Regions from separate parts of the Sedimenticola selenatireducens genome, predicted to be linked through region 2. Evidence: predicted binding sites of a transcription regulator. Region 2 holds the regulator's gene; each other region holds the start of a gene.
What was found. Region 2 encodes sigma-54, which starts transcription at its own class of promoters, with help from an activator protein. Its sites were predicted from a motif close to TGGCANGNTNCNTGCTT; they were not measured.

Region 1 (5,702 bases), on a different contig from region 2:
ATGAGTGGAATGTCTATACCACGGTCGACGGCAATATTGTTACGCCGACGACAAACTCAACCGCCGCCCCCTCTTCCGCCGCCTATCCCAGTGCGACGGTAAATTTTGACACATCGGGCGCATTGGTAACGGGATCGGGCAGTATTTCGGCCACCGGTACGTTGGCTTATAACGCCTACCCTATTGCCGGTGCGGCGCCGCTCAACATGACCTTTGATATGAATAACAGCACCCAGTTCGGGTCGGCATTTGCAGTCAATAACCTGACTCAGGATGGCTATGCCCCAGGCAGGCTGAGTGGCGTTGATATCGATAACACCGGTGTGGTATCGGCCCGTTTTACAAATGGACAGTCCACGGCATTGGGCAAGGTGGCATTGGCCAAGTTCAACAATCCGCAGGGACTGCGTCAGCTGGGTGATACCAGTTGGGCGGAGACCTTCACCTCCGGCAATGTGCAGATGGGCGAGGCGGGTACGTCCAGTTTTGGCCTGGTTCAGTCGGGCGGGTTGGAGAACTCCAATGTGGATATTGCCGAGCAACTGGTCAACCTGATCACCGCGCAGCGTAATTATCAGGCCAATGCCCAGGTGATCACCACCGCCGACACGGTGACCCAGACGATTATCAATATTCGATAAGGTCGGTGGCATGTAGGAGGCCCGCCCCGGGCCGAATTTTACGGGGGTTTCGAGAGCGACATGATTCGCGGCGAGGGCGCCGCTCCTACGGGGTGCGGGTTGTAGGGTGGGCACGTTGTTTGTGCCCACGCGGATGAAATTCACAGGAGAAGACAATGGATCGCATGTTATTTGTTGCGATGAGCGGCGCCAAAGAGACCTTGTTGGCCCAGTCAAATAACAGCAACAACCTGGCGAATGCCAGCACCCCAGGCTTCTTGGCCGACCTGCAGCAGTTCCGCAGCATGCCGGTGTTCGGGGATGGTTATCCCACCCGGGTCTACGGCATGAGTGAGCAACCCGGTGTTGATTTCAAGCACGGGGCGATCGTGCATACCGGTCGGGATCTGGATGTCGCTATCAATGGCGACGGCTGGTTTGCTGTGCAGTCACGCGATGGCGGTGAGGCCTATACCCGCCGTGGCGACCTCAAGCTGGATGCCAACGGCCTGCTGACCACCGGCAACGGTTTGCCGGTGATCGGCAATAGTGGACCGATTGCCATACCACCGGCGGAGAAGATAGAGATTGCATCCGATGGCACCATCTCCATTCGTCCCCTGGGTCAGGGGGCTGGAGAGTTGGCGGAGATCGACCGGATCAAGATGGTGGCGCCCTCGCTGGAGGGGATGGAGAAGGGGACGGATGGCCTGATGCGCCAGCAGGATGGCCAACTGCTGGAGGCGGATGCCGAGATACAGCTGGCAACCGGCTCGCTGGAAAGCAGTAATGTCAATATCGTGGATTCCATGGTGGACATGATCGATTTCTCCCGCCGCTTCGAGATGCAGGTGAAGATGATGAAGACGGCAGAACAGACGGATGAGTCCTCAGCCAGCATCATGCGTATCGGCTGACCCGATGGTTGCAAAAAGCGAACTGTAGGAGCGGCGCCTCGCCGCGAAATCGGCCCGGGGCGGGCCTCCTACAGGTTGATAAAAGCGATGGTCGGGTTAACGTGGTTGGCACGCAGATTGCCTTCACTATTGTTAGTCAACAAACAACGACAAGAGGATGACACCCTATGTACCCCGCACTCTGGATAGCAAAAACAGGATTGGATGCGCAGCAGACCCGCATGTCGGTCATTTCCAATAATCTTTCCAATGTCAGTACCACCGGGTTCAAACGGGATCGTGCCTCGTTCGAGGATCTGATCTACCAGAATGTGCGTCAGGTCGGCGCGCAGTCGTCACAGGACACCCAGCTGCCATCGGGTCTGGCCATCGGTACCGGTGTACGCACAGTGGCCACGCAGAAGCTGCATACCCAGGGCAACATCATGCAGACCGGCAACTCGCTGGATATGGCCATTCAGGGTCGGGGCTTCTTTCAGGTACTGCATCCCGATGGTTCCATTGTGTACACCCGCGATGGCTCGTTCGGTATGAGTTCGGATGGACAGATCGTGGACAACAATGGCTATGCCCTGGAGCCGGCTATTACCGTCCCGGCCAACACCCTGAGTATCACCGTGGGCTCGGATGGCGTGGTCTCGGCTTTGGTGTCGGGTAACAGCACGCCGACCCAGATCGGTACCATCGAGCTGGCGGATTTTGTCAACCCGACCGGATTGGCGGCAGTGGGTCAGAACCTGTTCCGGGAGACCGCGGCCAGTGGTGCCCCCACGACGGCTACCCCGGGTGTTGACGGCGTGGGTACGGTCAATCAGGGCTCGCTGGAAAGCTCCAATGTTAACGTGGTGGAGGAGATGGTCAACATGATTGAGACCCAGCGCGCCTACGAGATGAACTCCAAGGCGATCTCCACCACCGACGATATGTTGGCCTATGTGAGCAATCAGCTCTAACAACAGGTACTTGAGATGATGAATCGGCTCTTCTCCTTAATGATGCTGGCATTGACCGCCGTCGCACTGGCCGGCTGTAACACGGCTCCGGTGCGCGACCCGGCGTATGCGCCGATTCGCCCGGTGGTGGCCGCGCCGAAACCGGAAGGCAATGGCGCCATCTACCAGGCCGGGTATGAGCAGTCCTGGTTTGAAGATATGCGTGCCCGCCGTGTGGGTGACATGCTGACCATCGAGCTGGTTGAGAAGACTGATGCGAAAAAAAGCGCCACCACCGAAGTCAGCAAATCCAACAGCAACAGCGTCACCAATCCGACCCTGCTCGGTTCCACGCCACAATTCAATGCGCCGGGCTTGCTGCCGCTGGCCAGCAATCGGGGTAACAATCTCGGATTCTCCCTGGAGTCGGAACACGATTTTTCCGGTGAGGGTGACAGCGAACAGAACAACGAGTTGACAGGCAATATCACCGTGACGGTCATCGAGGTGCTGCCCAATGGCTATCTGGTGGTCCGTGGCGAGAAGCGGATCGGCATTAATCAGGGCAATGAGTATGTGAAGGTGTCCGGCATTGTGCGCCCGGCAGATATCGATGCCACCAATACCGTGCTTTCCACGCGTCTGGCCGATCCGACCATTGTCTATGTTGGTGATGGTGCGGTGGCCGATTCCAATGTGATGGGCTGGCTGGGCCGGTTCTTTATCAGCGCCCTGATGCCCTTTTAGGTGAATTGTATGAAACAGTCTATAGCGTTGCGTTCCCTGTTGCCGGCCAGTATCCACATGAGCATCGGCCTTCTGGCACTGCTGCTGTTTGCCGGCGTTGCCCAGGCGGAGCGGATCAAGGATCTTGCTTCCATTGCCGGGGTGCGTACCAACCAGTTGCTCGGTTATGGCCTGGTCGTGGGCCTCAACGGCACCGGCGACAAGAGCAGTTCCGCCCCGTTCACGGAGCAGAGTCTGAAAAGCATGCTGACCCAGCTCGGTATCGTGGTGCCGCCCGGTACCCGGATTAATCCGAAAAATGTGGCGGCGGTGACCATCAATGCTGATCTGCCTGCGTTTGCCAAGCCGGGACAGAAGATCGATATCACCGTCTCCTCCATTGGTGATGCCAAGAGCCTGCGTGGCGGCACGCTGCTGATGTCACCACTGAAGGGTGCCGATGGCCGGGTCTATGCTATTGCCCAGGGCAACCTGGTGGTGGGTGGGTTGAGTGCATCGGGTGCGGATGGTTCCAGTATCACCATCAATATCCCCAGTGTCGGGCGCATTCCCAACGGCGCTACCGTCGAGCGTACGGTCACCTCCGGCTTTGGTCAGGGGACTTACCTGACCCTCAATCTGCATGAGGGTGACTTCACCACTGCCAACCGGATGGTTGAGTCCATTAACAAGGCTATCGGTCCGGGCGCCGCGCGTGCGCTGGATGCTACATCCGTCCGGGTCAATACCCCAATCGATCCCGGTCAGCGGGTCAGCTTTGTCTCACTGATCGAAAACCTGCCGGTCGAGCCTGGCGAGGTGGCGGCGCGGGTGATTGTCAATTCCCGTACCGGTACGGTGGTGATCAGCAATCAGGTGCAGGTTTCTCCCGCTGCTGTTTCCCATGGCAGCCTGACGGTAACCATTAGCGAAAACAGCCAGGTCTCCCAACCTGAAGCGTTCTCCGGTGGTGCCACCACCGTAGTGCCGCGCTCCGATGTCAGTGTGGCCGAGGGCGGCAGCCGGATGTTCCTGTTCAACCCGGGCGTGACTCTCAATGAGGTGGTTCGCGCGGTCAACCAGGTGGGTGCGGCACCGTCCGATCTGGTGGCTATTCTGGAAGCGTTGAAACAGGCGGGGGCCCTCAAAGCCGAGCTGGTGGTCATCTGATGGATCTGGCTAGCGCGTCAATCTATACCAACATGGAGGGCCTGACGGCGCTCAAGGCCCGGGCATCCGAAGATGCCAAGGGTTCGCTGGATCAAGTGGCGCGTCAGTTTGAATCCCTGTTCGTGCAGCAGATGTTGAAGAGCATGCGCCAGGCCGGCCTGGGTGAAGGACTTATGGATAGTGAGCAGAGCCTGTTCTATCGCGACATGTACGATCAGCAGCTCTCCATCCATCTGGCTGAGAGTGGCGGAATGGGGCTGGCGGATGTCATTAAGCGGCAACTGGGCGGTGCTGATGAAGCGGGAGCTGATACCGTCCCGACGGCGAAAACGATCGAAGATTACCGGCGACTGGCCATGGCTGTAAACATGTATGGCGCACCGGAGTCAGGCAACGCGGAGAGGGCGGGCCGTGTGCGCCTTGACGGCGTTACAGTGTCCGGTGGTGTAGAAGGAACACCTCGTACAGATGCTGGGCGGAATAAACCAGCAGTGGGCGCCGAAATTGCCGTGGGACAACCGGACCCGAAAAACTGGAGTGCTGAAGAGTTTGTCGAGAATCTCTGGCCCTGGGCGACCGAGGCTGCTGGTCTGATAGGCCTCAAACCGCAGGCCCTGTTGGCCCAGGCAGCGCTTGAGACCGGTTGGGGAAAGAAGCTGATCCGCGCAGCCGATGGTGCACCGGCCAATAATCTGTTCGGGATCAAGGCGGATCGACGCTGGGAAGGCGACCGGGTAAGCGTCAATACCCTGGAATATGAGGCGGGTACGGCGGTAAAGAAACGGGCCTCTTTCCGCTCCTATGACTCGCTGCGGGACAGTTTTCATGACTACGTGGATTTTCTGCAATCGAATCCTCGCTACGGCGAGGCGCTGGGAGCCACGAAAGACAGTCAGGCCTATTTTACTGAATTACAGCGGGCCGGTTATGCGACCGATCCGAATTATGCGAGTAAAATCAATGCGGTATTAAACGGGCCAGAAATGACCCGGGCGGTGGAACGACTCAAGCTTGAGCATGAATGGTCGCTATGAAATTCACGCGGGTCGTCAGTGGGATTAACGACGTAGGAGAGGCATTTAGGCATGAAAAGCGAAAATCGCAGCTAAAGCAGCTCCTACAAGGCATCGATCGTAGGAGCGGCTTCAGCCGCGAAAGGCATCAATCGTAGGCGCGGCTTCAGCGACCAGGACAGACAGATGGCAGGCATACTCAATATAGGTACATCGGCACTGCTCGCGTTTCAGCGCTCGCTGACCACGACCGGGCACAATATTGCCAACTCGGATACCGAGGGGTACAGCCGACAGCGGGTCAATCTGACCGCCCGAATTCCG
Region 2 (5,702 bases):
GTCCACGCGATCGATCGCCAGGGTGTACTGGATCAGGTCATTGGTGCCGATAGAGAGGAAATCCAGCTCGCGGGTGAAGGCGTCGGCGGCCAGGGCGGCGGCTGGCACCTCGATCATCCCACCCACCGGGATGTCTTTGGCGAACGGTATGCCATCGGCACTCAATGCGGCTTCGGTTTCGGCCAGCAGGGCCTTCAGTTTGCGCACCTCCTGGAGATTGGAGAGCATCGGGATCATAATCCGTACCGGCCCGTGAACGGCAGCGCGCAGGATAGCCCGCAGCTGGGGCTGGAACATTTTTGGTTCCTTCAGGCAGAGACGGATGGCGCGCAGCCCGAGTGCCGGATTGCAGCAGTAGGAAGTGCAACCGTCGACCTGTTTGTCGGCACCCAGGTCCAGGGTGCGTATGGTGATCGGGATACCGTCGAGTCCTTCCACCACCCGGCGGTAGGTCTGGTAATGCTCCTCTTCATCCGGCATGCCCTGCCGGTTCATATAGAGAAATTCGGTACGGTAGAGGCCGACGGCATCGGCCTGAAGTTCCCGGGTGGTTTCAATATCCTCCGGGAGTTCGATATTGGCCATCAGATGTACCCGCACACCCTCACGGGTGGTGGCGGCCTTGCCGATCAGGTTGCGTAATTGGGTGGCCCGGCTCTGGGCGGCGCTGATCCGGTGTTGATAATGGGCGAGGGTGGCCTGATCGGCATCCGCCAATATTACTCCCTGCTCTCCATCCACCACCACGGTTTCACCCTGGTGCAGCAACCGGGTGATGCTGTGCACACCAACAACCGCCGGTATATCGAGACTGCGGGCCAGAATGGCTGTATGGGACATGGGGCCGCCAAACTCGGTAATGAAGGCGGCGATTCCCTGATGGCGCATCACAATGGTGTCGGCCGGGGTGAGGTCCTGGGCCAGGATCACCTTGCCACTGAGGTTGTCGTTGCTCTCATCATCCAGATCCAGCAGGGCCATCTGGATCTGATTCACCACGTGTTCCACATCATCCTTGCGTGTTCTCAGGTAGGGATCATCCATGGTGTCGAACACCTGCACCAGGGATTCCCGCTGCAACTGCAGTGCCCACTCAGCGGCGTAGGCGTGCTTGCGGATCAACTTGATCGGTACCTCCACCAGGGCAGCGTCATTCATCATCAGGAGGTGGGTGTCAATGAAGGCGATAATGTCAGAGCGGGTGTTGCCGGGGATTTTCTGACGTATCTCATGAAGCCTTTCCCTGGCGCCGTTCACCGCCAGTTGGAAGCGTTTGATCTCGGCCGGGACATCGGCGGTATCAATCATACGCGGGCTGATTTCCAGCAGGCCGCGCTGCAGGATATGGGCCTCGCCGATGGCGATGCCCCGGGTGATGCCTATACCGTTACCGGCAAAGGTCATTCGGGCTCTCCGAAGCGGTCATTGACCAGGGCCTCGAGGGCATTGGCTGCCTCGATTTCATCATCGCCCTCGGTGGTGAGTGTCAACTCCGTACCCTGGCTGGCTGCCAGCATCATCACCTCCATAATGCTTTTTCCGTTGGCCGGTTTGGCGTCTCGGATCAGCTGGATGGTGCTGCTGTATTGTCCCGCCTCGGTGATGAACTTGGCCGCGGCGCGGGCATGCAGTCCCAGTCGATTGATAATTGTAATCTGCTTTGTGACCATAAAAAGCTCAAATCGCCCATGCCAAGGGGAAACAATATCGCACAATCCGTGCCGGTAACAAACCATCCATCTCACATGGCACCGAAGCCTGGATGAAGCCGCTCCCGGTGAAACCGACATCACCACCTGTGCTCAAGGTGGTGTAATCCGGGAGTGGCCGCCGTGCCATGCGCCGGATTCCGCCCGTTAGGAATTGCCTGTCTGCGGGCTTTCGTGGGCTGGGCTTTATCCAGGCTGCAAACTGCCTATTGGGTTAATTCGGTGCCTTCTCCTCCCGTGGCAGGTCCCGATGACGGGTCTGAATCTGCCTGCCATGGGCGCGGAAATGGATGGCCAGTTGCTCCACCAGATAGACCGAGCGGTGTTGTCCGCCGGTGCAGCCGATAGCGATGGTCAGATAGCTTCGCCCCTCGGTTTCAAAACGGGGTATCCACTGTTCCAGGAATTGGGCCAGATCCGCTTGATAATGCTTCACGTCATTGCTCGCACCGAGGAATGCCTGCACAGCCTCGTCTTTTCCGGTGAGCTGGCGCAGCGTCGGCTGCCAATGAGGATTAGGGAGGCAGCGTGCGTCGTAGACAAAGTCCGCGTCCCGGGGTACACCCTGCTTGAAACCGAAGGATTGAAACAGCAGGGAAATCTTGGTATCCAGCCGCTCGGTGATGCGGGAACGGATCAGGTGCCGCAGCTCATGCAGAGTGGTCTGACTGGTGTCGATGCGGATGTCGGCAACGTTGAGGAACGGCGCCATCAGTTCCCGTTCGTAGCTGATCGCTTCCGCCAGCGGACGTGCGCCACCGGTCAGGGGATGACGCCGCCGGGTCTCACTGAAGCGTTTGATCAGGGTCTCGTCCTGTGCTTCGAGGAAAATAACCTCAAAGCGAATCTTCTCCGCTTTCAGCGGCTGCAGCAGTGCGGAGATGCTTTCAAATTCGGTGGGCGTATTGCGTGAATCAATACTGATGGCGACCAACTGGAATCGCTTGTCCTGTCGTTTGACCAGCTCGCCGGCTAATGCAGGCAGCAGAAATACCGGCAGATTGTCGATACAGTAGTAGCCTTCATCTTCCAGGGTATGGAGTGCGACACTTTTTCCAGAACCGGAGAGTCCGGTGATGATGGCCAGCTTCATAGGGTCTCCGTTACCTCTGATTACACGATGGATGGCAGAAAAGCGTGTCGGCAGCGAAAACAGAGATCCTCTGTAGGCGGCCAGGGATCAGCCGCTGGCGCTTATCGGCATCGGTTCCTGTTGTATGAACTCCTGTAGCAGTGTCTCGCTGTCCCGGGCTTTTCTGAGTTTCTGGCAGAATGCTTCGTCACTGAACAGAGTGGCCAGTTTTGCCAGGAGTTGCAGATGTTCTTCTGTCGCCTCTTCCGGTACCAGGAGGCCGAACACCAGATCGACCGGTTGCTGGTCTATAGCGTCGAAATCGGCGCCGGACTGGAGCTGGATGAAGGCGCCTCGGGCCTCCGTGACACCGGCAACACGGGCGTGGGGCAGTGCTATGCCATGCCCCAGCCCGGTGCTGCCCAATCGCTCCCGCTCAAGCAGTTTGTCGAACACAGTACCCTGGTTGAGCTCCTCCGAGGCGGAGGCCAGCAGTCCGGCTATCTCTTCGAGTACGCGCTTTTTACTGGCGGCCGGATTCGCGGCGCTGATGCGTTCGGCAGTAATGAAATTTGCGGGAAACATGATTTTGCCTGTTGATTAGATTTCGGCGTTGGCGGGATCGATTCCCTTCATGCCTACACCATTGCGATGGTTGGTGCTTTTCTCCTTGAGCTTTTTCACCTGACGGTCGATTTTATCCACCAGACCGTCGATGGCGGCATACATATCCTCTTCTTCACAGTCGGCAAAGACATCGGCGCCATTCACATGGAGAGTAGCTTCCGCCTTCTGGCGCAGTTTCTCAACACTCAGGATGACATGGATCTTGGTGACATGATCAAAGTGCCGTTCCAGGCGCTCGAATTTTGTTTCGACATAGTTGCGCATGGCTTCGGTGATGTCCACATGATGACCGGTGATGCTGATTTGCATGATTTGCTCCTTGGTTACTGGCCTCTAGACGAGGCGCTTTCGCTCGTTTGATGGCGGGATCGCCATGGACTCGCGGTATTTTGCTACCGTCCGCCGTGCGACCTGAATGCCCTGATCGGCGAGTATGCTCGCCAGTTTGTTGTCGCTGAGTGGCTTGTTCGGCTTCTCGGCAGCGACCAGTTTCTTGATCAGTGCGCGTATCGCGGTGGCGGAACACTCTCCGCCTCCAGCCGTGCTGACATGGCTGGAGAAGAAATACTTGAATTCCAGCGTACCCCGGGGGGTATGCATATATTTTTGCGTGGTGACCCTGGATATGGTGGATTCATGCAGCTCCAGGGCCTCGGCGATGTCCCTCAATACCAGGGGCTTCATCGCCTCTTCGCCGTGCTCGAAGAATCCGCGCTGCAGTTCGACAATCTTGGTGGCCACGCGCAACAGCGTTTCATTGCGGCTCATCAGACTTTTGATAAACCAGCGCGCTTCCTGCAGATGATTCTTCAGGTAGTTGTTGTCGTCGCTGTTGTCGGCGCGCCGGATCAGCCGCGCGTATTCCGGGTTAACCCGGAGTTTGGGGGCGGCATCAGCGTTCAGATCCACATGCCAGACGCCATCTCGGCGGGTCACGAATACGTCGGGAATGACATATTGGGGTTCGGTTTCGGCCACCAGGCTGCCGGGGCGCGGTATCAGCGAGCGGATCAGCTGATTAATCGATTTCAGGGTGTCGTCATCAATCTTCAGCTTGCGTTTGATCTGGTTATGATCCTGCTGGGCCAGCAGGTCGAAGTGATTGTTGATCAGCTGAGTGGTCAGGGCCATGCACGGATGGGGATCCGTCAGCTGACTTAGCTGGATCAGCAGGCACTCCCTCAGGTCACGCGCGCCCACGCCGGGTGGGTCAAATTGCTGAATCCGGTGCAGCACCGCTTCGATCTCATCCAGCTCAACCTCGTCAGCGGACATGCTGACAAGAATCTCGTTCAGATCCATCCTCAGGTAACCGTCTTCATCGATGCCGTCAATGATTGAGACGGCAATCTCGCGGTCCAGATCGCTGAACGGGGTCAGGTTCAACTGCCAGGTGAGATAGTCGTAGAGGGTGCGGGCACTGCGGCGCTGGGCCAGGTAGTCACTGTCGCCGGCGTCCCGGGATGCCAGTCCGGAAGAGGGTGGTAGCGTGCTGTCGTAGACATCGTCCCAGCCGCTGTCCACCGGCAGCTCTTCCGGTATGGAGTTTGCCTCGCCGTTGACCTCTTTTTCGTTGTTGAGGTCATTGCTGCTGGCCTTGTCCCCTTTCAGGCCATCGCCATTGAGCCGCTCGATGGTGCGCTCTTGTTCATTCCCACGGGCCTCTTCGCGGGCGCTGTTCTCCTCTTCGGTCTCCAGCATCAGGTTGGAGTCGAGCGCCTCCTGAATCTCCTGCTTGAGATCCAGCGTAGAGAGTTGCAGCAAGCGGATGGCCTGCTGCAACTGCGGCGTCATGGTGAGATGTTGGCCAAGGCGAAGCTGGAGCGTTTGCTTCATGCGGGTATCTGGATCTGGTACGTAATTTGTATGGTTTTCACAGTTTCATTCTAGCGTAAAAAATCACCAGACGCACAAGGAGAAAATGGTTTATTGCCGTCAATCAACTGATGATCAACTCTAGAGACTGAACTCTTTTCCCAGGTAGACGGAGCGCACTTCCTGATTGGCCAGAATCTGCTCCGGTTCGCCCTCCGCCAGCACCTTGCCTTCGCTGATAATATAGGCGCGCTGACAGATGCCGAGGGTCTCCCGGACATTGTGATCGGTGATCAGTACGCCGATCCCCCGGGATGAGAGTGTACGGATAATATTCTGTATGTCCTTGACCGAGATCGGGTCGATACCGGCGAATGGTTCGTCAAGCAGTATGAAGCGGGGCTCCATGGCCAGTGATCGGGCGATCTCCAGGCGGCGACGTTCACCCCCGGAGAGACTCATCGCCTGGTTGTTGCGCA
Region 3 (5,702 bases), on a different contig from region 2:
CGGATTCCGCCTGCACCAGGTTGCGTACCCGTTCCAACAGTGTGTGAATGTTCACTTCCCGTAGATTGGGCAGACGATCAGGCCCCAGCATCTGGTTAACCAGATTCTTCAACCGATCGGCCTCGTTGATAATGATCTGGGTATATTCACACAGCCCCGGATCGACCAGCTCCCGCTCCAACAACTGGGCCGCGCCACGCAGCCCACCCAGCGGATTCTTGATCTCATGGGCCAGCCCCCGGATCAGCTCCTGGGCGGCCTGATGCTGGGACAGCAGTTGCTCCTCACGGCTGATGCGCAACTGGCGATCTATCTGTTGGATCTCCACCAGCAACCCTGCATCGCCCTCACTGTCGGTAAGCGGTATTACCGTGCAATCCACGGTGGCCCGCTTGCCATCCGGCAGGGGCAGGCTCAGTTCACGCTCGGTGAAATGGTGACCGGTATGCAACGCCTGCTCCAGGTGCTGGCGGGTCACTCCCTCGGGACACTGGATCAGTGATTCAGCCGGGTTACCCAGCATGTGGCGAAAACTGACTTCAAACAGCATCTCCGCCGCCGGGTTCATATACTGCAGGCAAAGCGACCGGTCGAATAGCAATACGGCACTGCTCAGGTTCTCGAGTATCCGTTGCCGGGAAATCTCTGTGGTGTGAATCATATCCTTCATCGCTTTACCTGCTGCAAAAAACGAACCAAGAGTCGTATGCACATACTTTTCGCCGGGAAGCAAGGAGTGGCGGGATATCTGGTGCAACTGCGGGTTCGCGCATCACTCCATCCATGCACTATTTTAGTGCATGGATGGGACGGACAATAGAGACCGAGCAGAAATACGGGCAATAATTGGCTATCTGCGGGTGATGCCCGGGTATGGATTTGGTTTCGAGGGGTGTCCTGTAGGAGCGGTCTGTGCGCGGGTGGAGAACCCTTTGTGGGTGGTGGTGAGAAATCAGGCAATTCTGTGAAAGCTCAGGCGGGGCTTGATCGGAAACAGAGGGTCTCCGACAAAAGTACCGAGCCTTATGCTGGAAAAGGCCTAATAATTGGGCTTGAACGCCGGATTGGACTGGCCCGGCGTAGAGGAGATGGGTTTGCGTGGTGAATTGTAATCACTGGCATCAGAACCGGGATTGGCGGCTGGCTTGCCGGAATAGTCCGGCGCATCTCCTGGCTTATACTGGGGTGCATCGCCACCATTGCTACCGCTACCGGAGGGCGGCGGCTCAGGGGTCTTGCCATCTTCCACCAGAGAAACCTGGCGGACAAAAAACTGCACAATATTGGAGCGGACCAACAGACGACCGGCGGCATCATGGATACTGGCATGCACCATATGCCCGCCGCGCTCGACGTTGCTCAGCTGCAGGGTCGCGCCGGTGACTCGCTGATCAAGAATCCGCCCATCCAGGACCGCCTGTATATAGTGCCCCGGTTGCAATCCCGGCTGTGCCTGAAAACGGATGGTGATAGATCCGCCATTCGCTTGCACCACCTCATTGTTGCTTGGCGCAAGGATAACGAAACTGCTGTAGTTTATGCCCTCGGGCGGCCTTGTGCCGGTGGCGGCACTGCCGCTCTGAGAACCGGTACTTGATGGAGTGTATATGGTAGGGTCCGAGAGCTTGATCTCCTCGGAATCCCGGGTCGGAGTGTCGGAATAATGCACGTCACCCCTGCTATCAACCCATTTATAGATGGCCGCCTGACCACAGAGTGCCAGTGACATCAAACAGATGAAGAAGACGCTTCTCATAGGGTGAGGATAGCTCACTGCCGGTGCCGCCTCAACAGCTCTCTCGATCAGGCGTATCAAAACGGTGACAAGCGTCATTCCCGGCGATGCACCTTGGAAAAAAAACGCCCCCGATTCGGGGGCGTTTTTAGCACGGTTACTACCGTCCGTTTACAGGCTGTAGTACATGTCGAACTCCACCGGATGGGTGGTCATGCGCAGACGGGTCACATCATCCATTTTCAGGCGGATGAATCCGTCAATCAGATCGTCCGTGAACACGCCACCAGCGGTGAGGAATTCGCGGTCAGCATCCAGTGCTTCCAGCGCCTGGTCCAGGCTGTGGCAGACGGTTGGGATGGACAGGGCCTCTTCGGCGGGCAGGTCATACAGGTCCTTATCCATCGCCTCACCCGGGTGGATCTTGTTCTGGATACCGTCCAGACCAGCCATCATCAGGGCGGCAAAGGCCAGATAGGGGTTGGCGGTAGGATCCGGGAAGCGGACCTCCACGCGGCGACCCTTCGGGCTGTTGACGAACGGGATACGGATGGAAGCGGAACGGTTACGGGCGGAATAGGCCAGCATCACCGGTGCTTCAAAACCCGGTACCAGTCGCTTGTAGGAGTTGGTGGAGGGATTAGTAAAGGCATTCAGCGCACGCGCATGCTTGATAACCCCGCCGATATAGTAAAGGGCCGTCTCGGACAGGCCGCCGTACAGGTTGCCGGCAAACAGGTTCTCGCCACCCTTGGCCAGGGACATGTGCACATGCATACCGGAACCATTATCGCCCACCAGCGGCTTGGGCATGAAGGTAGCAGTCTTGCCATAGGCGTGGGCCACATTCCAGGTCACGTACTTCTGTACCTGCACCCAGTCGGCGCGCTGCACCAGGGTGCTGAACTTGGTACCGATTTCGCACTGTCCAGCAGTGGCCACTTCGTGGTGATGCACCTCGACCGGGACGCCCATCTCTTCCATCGCCAGACACATGGCGGCACGGATATCGTTCAGGGAGTCGACCGGGGGTACCGGGAAATAGCCGCCCTTGGTACCCGGACGGTGGCCGATGTTGCCATCCTGATAGACACGCTCGGAGTTCCAGCCAGCCTCTTCCGAATCAATCTTGTAGAAGGCGCCGCTCATGTCGGCTCCCCAGCGGATATCGTCCAGGATGAAAAACTCGGGCTCAGGGCCAAAAAATGCGGCGTCGGCAATGCCGGTGGAGGCGAGATAAGCCTCGGCACGTCTGGCCACCGAGCGGGGGTCACGCTCGTAACCTTCCATGGTGGAGGGCTCCAGGATGTCGCAGGTGATATTCAGGGTCACTTCATCCGCGAACAGGTCCAGCACCGCGGTCTCGGGGTCCGGCATCAGTACCATGTCGGATTCATTGATGCCTTTCCAGCCGGCAATGGAGGAACCATCAAACATCTTGCCGTCGGTGAAGAGGTCCTCATCGATGGTGTGAGCCGGTACGGAGACATGCTGCTCTTTACCACGGGTATCGGTGAAGCGGAAATCGACGAACTTCACTTCGTTGTCTTTGATCATCTTCAGGACTTTTGAGGCCATGAGGTTCTCCAGCAGTTAGTATTTGAGATTATGCGGACCACAGCGTGGCCATCAATTAAAGATTCTTGCGATTTGGGACACCCCTACGGGGCACCAAAGCATGTCCTGTGTTTAGCAAGTACTGTGCCACGGTTAGGGTATCTGTTGACTCCCCCTCCCCAACCGGACAGAGGATTTTACTACGATTCCACCAGGGGCGGGAAACAGAAATGATTACAGGGGATTAGCACACCTTGCGCAGTAACAGTCCCGTTGAGCCCGCGTATCCCCAGGACGCATCCCGGCTTCGCCCCAAAGGGCAGACGCACCAAAATAAAGCGAGTGCGGCCGTATATGCACCATAATGGTGCGGTTACCCATAATAGGCCCTGACCACTCCAAATTCCGGCCGCTCGGCCGCCTTCTCCTGGAGTGTCCGGGTAAATTTCTCCTGCGCCTCTCCGTCTGACAAATCGTCCAGGGAGAAGTAGACATCCACATTGATTTTCCCTGCCAGATAATGGAGCACGACCCGCCGCCGTTTTTCCGCGCCGGGAATACCGCGCCACTGCTGCGACAGCAGTTTTTCCGCTTCCGCCCTGAGCGGCAGACCCTCGCAGGGTATTGCCTTCTCGTCATCTTCCGGATCGATATGCACCGTGACGTCCATCACCTCGGTAATCTCATCCAGCAGGCGATCGATCACCATCTGCCCGATCATGTGGCCCTCTGAAACACTCAGCCAGGGCTCGACCAGAATATGTACATCAACGCTCGCTTCACCACCGATCCGGCGGGTCCTCAGCATATGGATATCCATGACACCGCCGATCTGATGGATAATCGCGCGGATACTCTCCAGACGCTCCTCGTCCAGCCCCTCATCCACCAGTTCCTGAAATGCCGGCCAGCTCAGATCCCAGCCGATCTTGGCGATCATCAGGCCGACACCGACAGCGGCGATGGCGTCCAGATATGGCAGTCCGGCCATGGTCCCACCCACGCCGATCAATACCACCACCGATGAGAGGGCGTCCGATCGGTGGTGCCAGGCATTGGCCTGCAACAGATCTGATTTAATCTTGCGCGCCACCGCCGCCGTGTAATGGTAGAGCGCCTCGTTGGCCACTATGGAGAACAGGGCGGCATACAGAGCCAGCGGCTTCGGGTGCAGCAGGGCCTCCGGGGTAAACAGCCGCCCCACCGCATCCCAGGTAATGCCGATGGCCACCAGCGCCAGCAGGATGCCCAGGCCAAGGGTCGCCGCGGTTTCAAACCGGCCATGGCCGTAAGGGTGCGCCTCGTCAGGGCCATGATTAGCCTGTTTGGCGGCGAAGTAGACCAGGCCATCCGATAACAGGTCGGAAAGTGAGTGTATGCCATCCGCCACCAGCGCCTGGGACTGGGCTGCAATACCGATAATGGTCTTGCTCGCGGCCAGCAGTAGATTGACCAACACACCGACTACGGTGACACGTTGGATGGCCTGATAGCGGAGGCGCTTTGGATCGATAACCTGATTCATTGGGTCAGCTGTCCTCACCCACCTCGACCACGATGATGTACTCGTTATCTTCCGTGCGCGTCTCGATCAGCTTATGGCCATTGATGCGACACCAGGCCGGAATATCATTGAGTGCACCGGGATCGGTACAGATGGCCTCGACCCGGGTACCCGGTGGCAACTCCTTGACCCGGTTTTGCACCCGGATGACCGGCATCGGGCAGAGCAGCCGCCGTGCATCCACAATCACAGGTTTCATATGTACCACTCCTGGGGAATCTCGTCCGCGCCCAGTGGCTTGACCGACAACTGCTGCTGGCGGCCATCCAGGCCGGTAACCGTCAATTCCACCAGATCCGCCTGCTTGCCCTGGCTGTAGCGGGCCACCAGCCGGGCTGCCAGCGCAATATCGTCATCATTCACTGCTCCATCCAACAGTGCCAACGGTCCGGCATGGCTGGTGGTGAGGAGACTCACAAACTGCTTGCGATACCCTTGCAGAAAGTTACCTTCACCCTCTTCGCGGGAGATGATCACCTTGAAGTGCGGCCGTGGTCGCAGGTGCCGTCCCACCTTCAACAACATGATGTCATCCATCTCATACTGTTTCTCACCCCGCGCCCGCCACAGGTCGGCCAGCTTGACCGAATACTGCGCATCGGTCAGAAAACAGCAGCCACCGGCCGGCTGGGCATAATCCTTCAGCCCAAACTCTTCCGCCAGCGCCATCTGTGGCTTGCGGCTGCGGCCATTGAATCCGTATAGCCTGTCCCGGGAGATCCAACCTTCGCGCTCCGGCAGGGTCGCCGGCAGGTTCTGGCCCGACAGCGGCCGGACCAGGCGATCCGCCGCCCCGGAATCCCGCGCCACCACCGGCATGGTGTCCTTGCGCTGGGACATGGGGCG
Region 4 (5,702 bases), on a different contig from region 2:
ACGCCTCCTTGCTGAGGCGACGCCAGATGGCCGCCACCTGCGGGCCGGAGGCGATCAGTCCGCCCCAGCCCTGGGCAACGGCGGCCGCCTCGTCCAGGTGAAACGGCTCCGGATCATACAGTTTGGCAAAGGCGATCATCTCCTCACGGCGCATCTCCCAATCACCATATTCAAACACCTGGCCGACCGTGAAGTCCTCAAACCAGAGCATATCCGGGAAAACACCGGCCACCGCGGGCTCATTTTCATGCATAGACTTACCTGTTTCTGGAGGGGTGGCGGCCTTTCATCCGCCTGAAAACCGGTCAATCCCTGGGCCCGATCCAGCAGAACGGATTGTGGGCAATCTCCCAGAGATGACCATCGGGGTCCTTAAAGTAACCCGAATAGCCACCCCAGAAAACCTTTTGCCCCGGTTTCACCAGGGTCGCGCCGGCGGAGACCGCCTGCGCCAGCAACGCATCCACTTCCGCCTCACTCTCCACATTGTGCGCCAGGGTGAAGCTGTTAAAGCCGCTGCCCTGCGCCGAAACCTGGGCATCCTCCGCCAGGGCTTCACGGCCGTAGAGTCCCAGCCAGCTGCCATTCAGGGTAAAAAATGCCACCGTGGGCGGCGATTCCATGCGCGGAAAGCCCAGTCCATCCTCATAAAATCGGACCGACTTTTCTAGATCCCCGACACCCAGGGTGATCATGCTGATTCGCGGTTTCATCTGCCCTCCATTGGTGCGGCTATGGGGCTAAGCATAGCGGAAATCACTCACGGGATGGCACGCCGGGCCCGGTGAATCAGCCACGCTTGTCCATGAATTGATCCACCAGTCCATCCAGCCGGATAATGGATTGAACTATCTGTTCCGTGGCGGCGGCACTCTGCCTGGCACCCAGTGATGTCTCTTCGGAAACCTGGCTGATATTGACAATGCTTTTCTGAATATCATCCGCCACCGCGCTCTGCTCTTCGGAAGCCGTGGCTATCTGGAAGTTCATGTCGCTGATGGTATTGATGGTTTTCGTCAAGGTTCGCAACGCCTCACCCGCGCGCGCGGCAATATCGACGCAGTTACCGGCACTCGCCTGGCTCCGGTCCATGACCTGCACCGCCTCCCTGGCGCCACCCTGCAGATGGTCAATCATCTTCTCAATCTCCTGGGTCGACTCCTGGGTGCGACTGGCCAGGGTCCTCACTTCATCGGCCACCACGGCAAATCCGCGCCCCTGTTCACCGGCACGCGCCGCCTCAATGGCGGCATTGAGCGCCAGCAGGTTGGTCTGCTCGGCAATGCCCTTGATCACGGCAAGAATACTGCCGATATTTTCGCTGTAGCCGGAAAGCTGCTGGATCACCCCCGAGGATTGCTGGATCTCTTCACTGAGATGATGGATGGCACTAATCGCCTCTTCCACGACCCCCTGTCCGGCCTGACTCTCCCGCTGACTGGCGGCAGTGTGCTCAGCGGTCATGGCCGCGTTTCTCGCCACCTCCTGAACCGTGGCTGACATCTCCGTCATCGCCGTGGCCACCTGGGTAATCTCGCACTGCTGGGTGCTTACACCCTGGCTGGTGCGATTGGCCGCCTCCGATGTGACATCCGCAGTCTCGCGCAAGATTCGGGTGGTATCTGAAAGCCGGCCGATAACGGCATTAAGTTTGGAACGGCGCATGCGCATCGCCACCTGTATCTGACCGAATTCATCATCCCGATCAGTATAAATTTTGCACATCAACGGATTATCGAATATGGACCTGGCGCGCTTGACCAGGGCTGCCAGCGGCAACATCACCAGGGTATTGGCGATGACGATCAGTCCGGCACTCAGCAGCCATCCCACCACACTGTAGGCCTGCAGCGACTCCGTCAGGCTGGTCAGTGCTGCCGGCAGCAGCGCCACCAGGTTTGACAGAATCAGCAGATTGCGCACGCCCAGCCGGGCACGCAGACTCGGTTTATAGTTTTTCCCTTCCTGCAGCCTTTTGTATAAGTGGCTTGCCCGTGTGACACACGCTTTTTCCGGTTTATAGCGAACAGACTGGTACTCAAATGCCTGTCCGTTGAGCTCGATAGGCGTGACCAGGGCATCGACCCAGTAGTAATCACCGTTCTTGCAGCGGTTCTTCACCAGGCCCATCCAGGCTTTTCCGGATTTAACCGTATCCCAGAGATTCTGAAACGCGGCAGGCGGCATATCCGGATGGCGGACGACGTTGTGGTTCTTGTTCAGCAACTCATTTTCCGCAAAGCCACTGATGTCGACAAAGTCGGGGTTGATATAGGTAATGGCCCCCTTCAGATCTGTGGTGGAAAGTATGTTTGCATCGATGTTGAACTGCTTTTCCACATCGGTTACCGGATGATTAATCTTCATACGTTATTATTCTCTGCACACTGGTGAAAATTCATGGGTACGACATCGGCGCTGTTTATTCATGTACTGACATAGAGCGGCCCGGGGAGAAATAACTTGATTATGAACTGACATTCCTGTGCGTTCGCTTTGATTTATGTCAACCGCACACAGCCTGTCTATCCATGACACAGCCCCAAACTGCATGCCCTGGAGATATATCACTATGATGACAGGCCGCCCCCAAAAGCGAGGCTGCCACGCAATTCCGATCCGATGGGCAATGCGGGGCGGACAAAAGCCGCCCCGGCAGGATGTATTCAGAAGCTTTTTGAAATGGTCAGAATGCCACGGCCATCCGCCAGTGAGTTACTGCTACTGTCGGTATCTGTATAGGCCAGTTCAAAATCGACACCAAGAGCAGATTTGGTGACACCCAATTTCCAGTCCGTCACCTCCTCACCGGCATCGGGATCGTTATAGCCGATATGCAGCCCCAGACCGAAACCCTGCGGCAAGGCAAACTCTGCACCCGCCTCCCAGTAGGTGTTGTCATTGTCCGGATCATGGGAGACCTTGGCGCTAATGAAGTCGTAACTCAGGCCCACATAGACCTCTTCAAAATTGAGATCCGACTCGCTGGGATAGTCATAATGAATCACGCCCACATCCAACCCGAGGCCACTGGAAAATTCGGTACTGTAGCCACCGTACAGATCCAGCTCCACATTGGCATCGCTTTTGAAATCGACATTGGACCCCCACACCCCGATATAGAAACCGCTGGCGTGGGCATAGTCAAAGCCGCCCTGAATGGCCGGCCCGTTATCGGTCTGGGAAGTACCACGCCAGACGTAGTCGGAGGTTAACGCCACATTGGCGCTGATCGGCCCCTCAGCCAGCGCCAGCCCATTGTATGTACCCGCCAGCAGCGCGCCGGCGATAGCTAGTTTTTTCAGTTTCATGTTGAATTTACCTTCATTGCAGAGTGATGTATCAAGTAAAAAACCACGCAGACATGGTCGACTCACTTTCACTCAGCACGGCCTGTGCCAAATCAAAATAATTTTTATATTACAAACAGTTAGTATTCCAGCTTGGCCGTGAACGCAGACAGGCCGCACTCGATTTGTGCAGCGCAGCGAAAGAATCAAAAGGCATTGCTTCAATGTGGGGCAGCGTTAGCTTCAAACGGGTCACCATCCGGCAGCGTGCTCAACGCACCCGGTAGCCCGCATGGCAGGCGGTACAGGCCGCGGTGATCTCGCGCAGTGATTTGTAAGCCGCCAGCACATCACCCTCCTGGGCGATGCGGGAAAAACGGCTGGCGGAACGGTGCATCCGGGTACCGGCCTGCTGCATCCCCTGAGGATAGAACGGGGCCATATGGCTGGCGCCATGCTTTTCCAGGGAGCTCATGCCCAGTTCCGATTCGGCCAGGTCAGCGGCCGCATCCAGCCGCCCTTCCGCAAGCAGCAGTAACAATCGATCGAGTACCTCCAGATGGCCGCGCATATTCTGCAGCATATGCGCCTGCATGGGAGCCGGTAACTCAACCAGGATTCTGGGATCCGGTTCGGCAGCGGCCGGTGTGGCCAGGAGAAGGATCAATGGGACAGTCGTCAGATGGAATCGGTAGGACACGGGACACCTCGGAAGATTATTTGCCGGGCTCCATTCCAGGCGCAGAATGGCACACTTCAACGCCATAGACTCCCCCCATTCGGCAGATTCTGCAAGGCGTGCTAAATTCAGCCTATGGCCACCCTTCGCCGCTTCCGCAAACGTCCTGACCAGGCGGTTACCGCTATCAAACTGGCGCTGGACACCGAGGGCCTCCGTTATCGCAAATGGGGGGGCAATCAACATGGCCAGCCCGGTGACTGGCTGGTCGACAACGCGGGTGACATCTACACCGTCGCCGCCGATGTGTTTGCCCGCACTTACCGACAGGTCTCCCCCGGTCGTTTTATCAAGTCGACACCGGTGTGGGCGCGTAGGACCGAGCATGCGGGCACGCTGAAAACCCGCGAAGGCGAGTCGCACTTCGCCGCAGGTGATTATCTGGTGTTCAACCAGCCGGACGAAACCGATGGCTACTGCATGGCAGCGGAGCGGTTTCACGCCATGTACGAGCCGGATAACAGCGAATAACCGGTTCCGCCTGTCGGGTTAGCCGGAAACCCAACCTACGTTATTCGCGACACAGGTCGGATTAGCGCAGCGTCATCCGACGAAGATGTTGCGAGGTTGTGAAACGGTGGCGCACCCGACCCGTCGGGTTACGCTTTCGGCTGAGCAGACCTACCCCTGGTTCGGCGGCCGCACACTGCTATCCTCTTAACAGTCAGGCAGAGGATGGGGGCATCAAAATGGACATCGTCTCGCTCGTCAACGATCCGCGTATTCAGCAGATTCTTACGCACCCTGCCGACGAGGACGGCATCTGGCGCAGCGCACTGAAAAGGCTACTCGCCTCCGACATTCGGTTGACCCGGAAATCGGCCGGCGAATCCGCCATCAAGGCGTTGCAACGGCTGATGATTTTTCTCGGTTACTCCACCGCCGCCAGCGGCGCCTTTCTGATCGACGGCGACTTCGGCCGCGGGACCAACCGGGGGGTCGCCCAGTTCAAATACGACTACCAGCTCGGTGGAAAAATATCCCGCGCAGCGCTCTGTTATCCCTGTCAATGGAACAGCGCCGGTCGTCTGATCGATACTATCCCTGAGACCACCCTGGACCAGGCGACACTGCAGGCAATGCTGCTGGCGGCCTACCAGCGCTGTGAACACAATCAGGTGATGTCAGGCGACATCGACCTGGCGATCTTCCACCTCAACGCCCTGCATGAAAACCGCTTCCTCGATTGCCGCGCGATTCTGGATCGCTATGGCGATGCCGCCGTGGCCGCTTCACGGGCCCAACAACAGGAGGGGATCGACATCCGGCCCGAGTGGGTGCTGTCCATTATCCGCCAGGAGACAGCGGGGATTATCCGTCCACGCTTCGAACAGCACTATCTGTCGCGCCTCAACTCTCTCCATCCCGACAGCGATCTGGAGGAGCTGCGCATGCAGTCGATGAGCCTGGGGCTGGGCCAGATCATGGGGTGCAATTACCGCGCGGTTGGCGCGCCGGATGCGCGCACGCTGTTTACCGCCCCGGTCGATGAGCAGGTGGCCTATGTGGCGCGTTTCCTGAAGCCGCGCCGCACAGAGATCCAAAAGCAAAACCCCGCCGAGGCCGATTTTCACCGGGTCGCGCGATTCTACAATGGTCCGAAATACGCCGCCCACCACTACCACGAACGGTTGGCCCGCTGGTTCAGGGAGTTCCGTCTGCTGATGTCATGA

Region 1: a site for sigma-54 is predicted at 1,644-1,660, ahead of flgG (flagellar basal-body rod protein FlgG). Genes of this name have one in related genera too.
Region 3: a site for sigma-54 is predicted at 3,426-3,442, ahead of glnA (glutamate--ammonia ligase). Genes of this name have one in related genera too.
Region 4: a site for sigma-54 is predicted at 3,385-3,401, ahead of ACHZBF_RS17885 (TorF family putative porin). Genes of this name have one in related genera too.

Annotation. Positions count from the first base shown of each region.
Region 1 is NZ_CAXXYC010000003.1:123,847-129,548, forward strand. Features, by position in the region: gene flgE (flagellar hook protein FlgE) at 1-641, shown strand, start outside; gene flgF (flagellar basal-body rod protein FlgF) at 797-1,537, shown strand; gene flgG (flagellar basal-body rod protein FlgG) at 1,705-2,490, shown strand; gene flgH (flagellar basal body L-ring protein FlgH) at 2,506-3,216, shown strand; gene ACHZBF_RS04235 (flagellar basal body P-ring protein FlgI) at 3,274-4,365, shown strand; gene flgJ (flagellar assembly peptidoglycan hydrolase FlgJ) at 4,365-5,399, shown strand; gene flgK (flagellar hook-associated protein FlgK) at 5,565-5,702, shown strand, end outside.
Region 2 is NZ_CAXXYC010000001.1:216,931-222,632, forward strand. Features, by position in the region: gene ptsP (phosphoenolpyruvate--protein phosphotransferase) at 1-1,404, opposite strand, end outside; gene ACHZBF_RS01070 (HPr family phosphocarrier protein) at 1,401-1,670, opposite strand; gene rapZ (RNase adapter RapZ) at 1,924-2,802, opposite strand; gene ptsN (PTS IIA-like nitrogen regulatory protein PtsN) at 2,890-3,366, opposite strand; gene hpf (ribosome hibernation-promoting factor, HPF/YfiA family) at 3,382-3,717, opposite strand; gene ACHZBF_RS01090 (RNA polymerase factor sigma-54) at 3,742-5,244, opposite strand; gene lptB (LPS export ABC transporter ATP-binding protein) at 5,365-5,702, opposite strand, start outside.
Region 3 is NZ_CAXXYC010000004.1:1,356,530-1,362,231, reverse strand. Features, by position in the region: gene glnL (nitrogen regulation protein NR(II)) at 1-670, opposite strand, end outside; gene ACHZBF_RS17480 (DUF4124 domain-containing protein) at 1,040-1,834, opposite strand; gene glnA (glutamate--ammonia ligase) at 1,907-3,313, opposite strand; gene ACHZBF_RS17470 (cation diffusion facilitator family transporter) at 3,666-4,817, opposite strand; gene ACHZBF_RS17465 (sulfurtransferase TusA family protein) at 4,822-5,055, opposite strand; gene ACHZBF_RS17460 (tRNA (5-methylaminomethyl-2-thiouridylate)-methyltransferase) at 5,052-5,702, opposite strand, start outside.
Region 4 is NZ_CAXXYC010000004.1:1,440,711-1,446,412, reverse strand. Features, by position in the region: gene ACHZBF_RS17900 (MaoC/PaaZ C-terminal domain-containing protein) at 1-253, opposite strand, end outside; gene ACHZBF_RS17895 (VOC family protein) at 306-713, opposite strand; gene ACHZBF_RS17890 (methyl-accepting chemotaxis protein) at 790-2,367, opposite strand; gene ACHZBF_RS17885 (TorF family putative porin) at 2,667-3,311, opposite strand; gene ACHZBF_RS17880 (hypothetical protein) at 3,562-3,990, opposite strand; gene ACHZBF_RS17875 (hypothetical protein) at 4,105-4,500, shown strand; gene ACHZBF_RS17870 (N-acetylmuramidase domain-containing protein) at 4,719-5,702, shown strand; gene ACHZBF_RS17865 (patatin-like phospholipase family protein) at 5,674-5,702, opposite strand, start outside.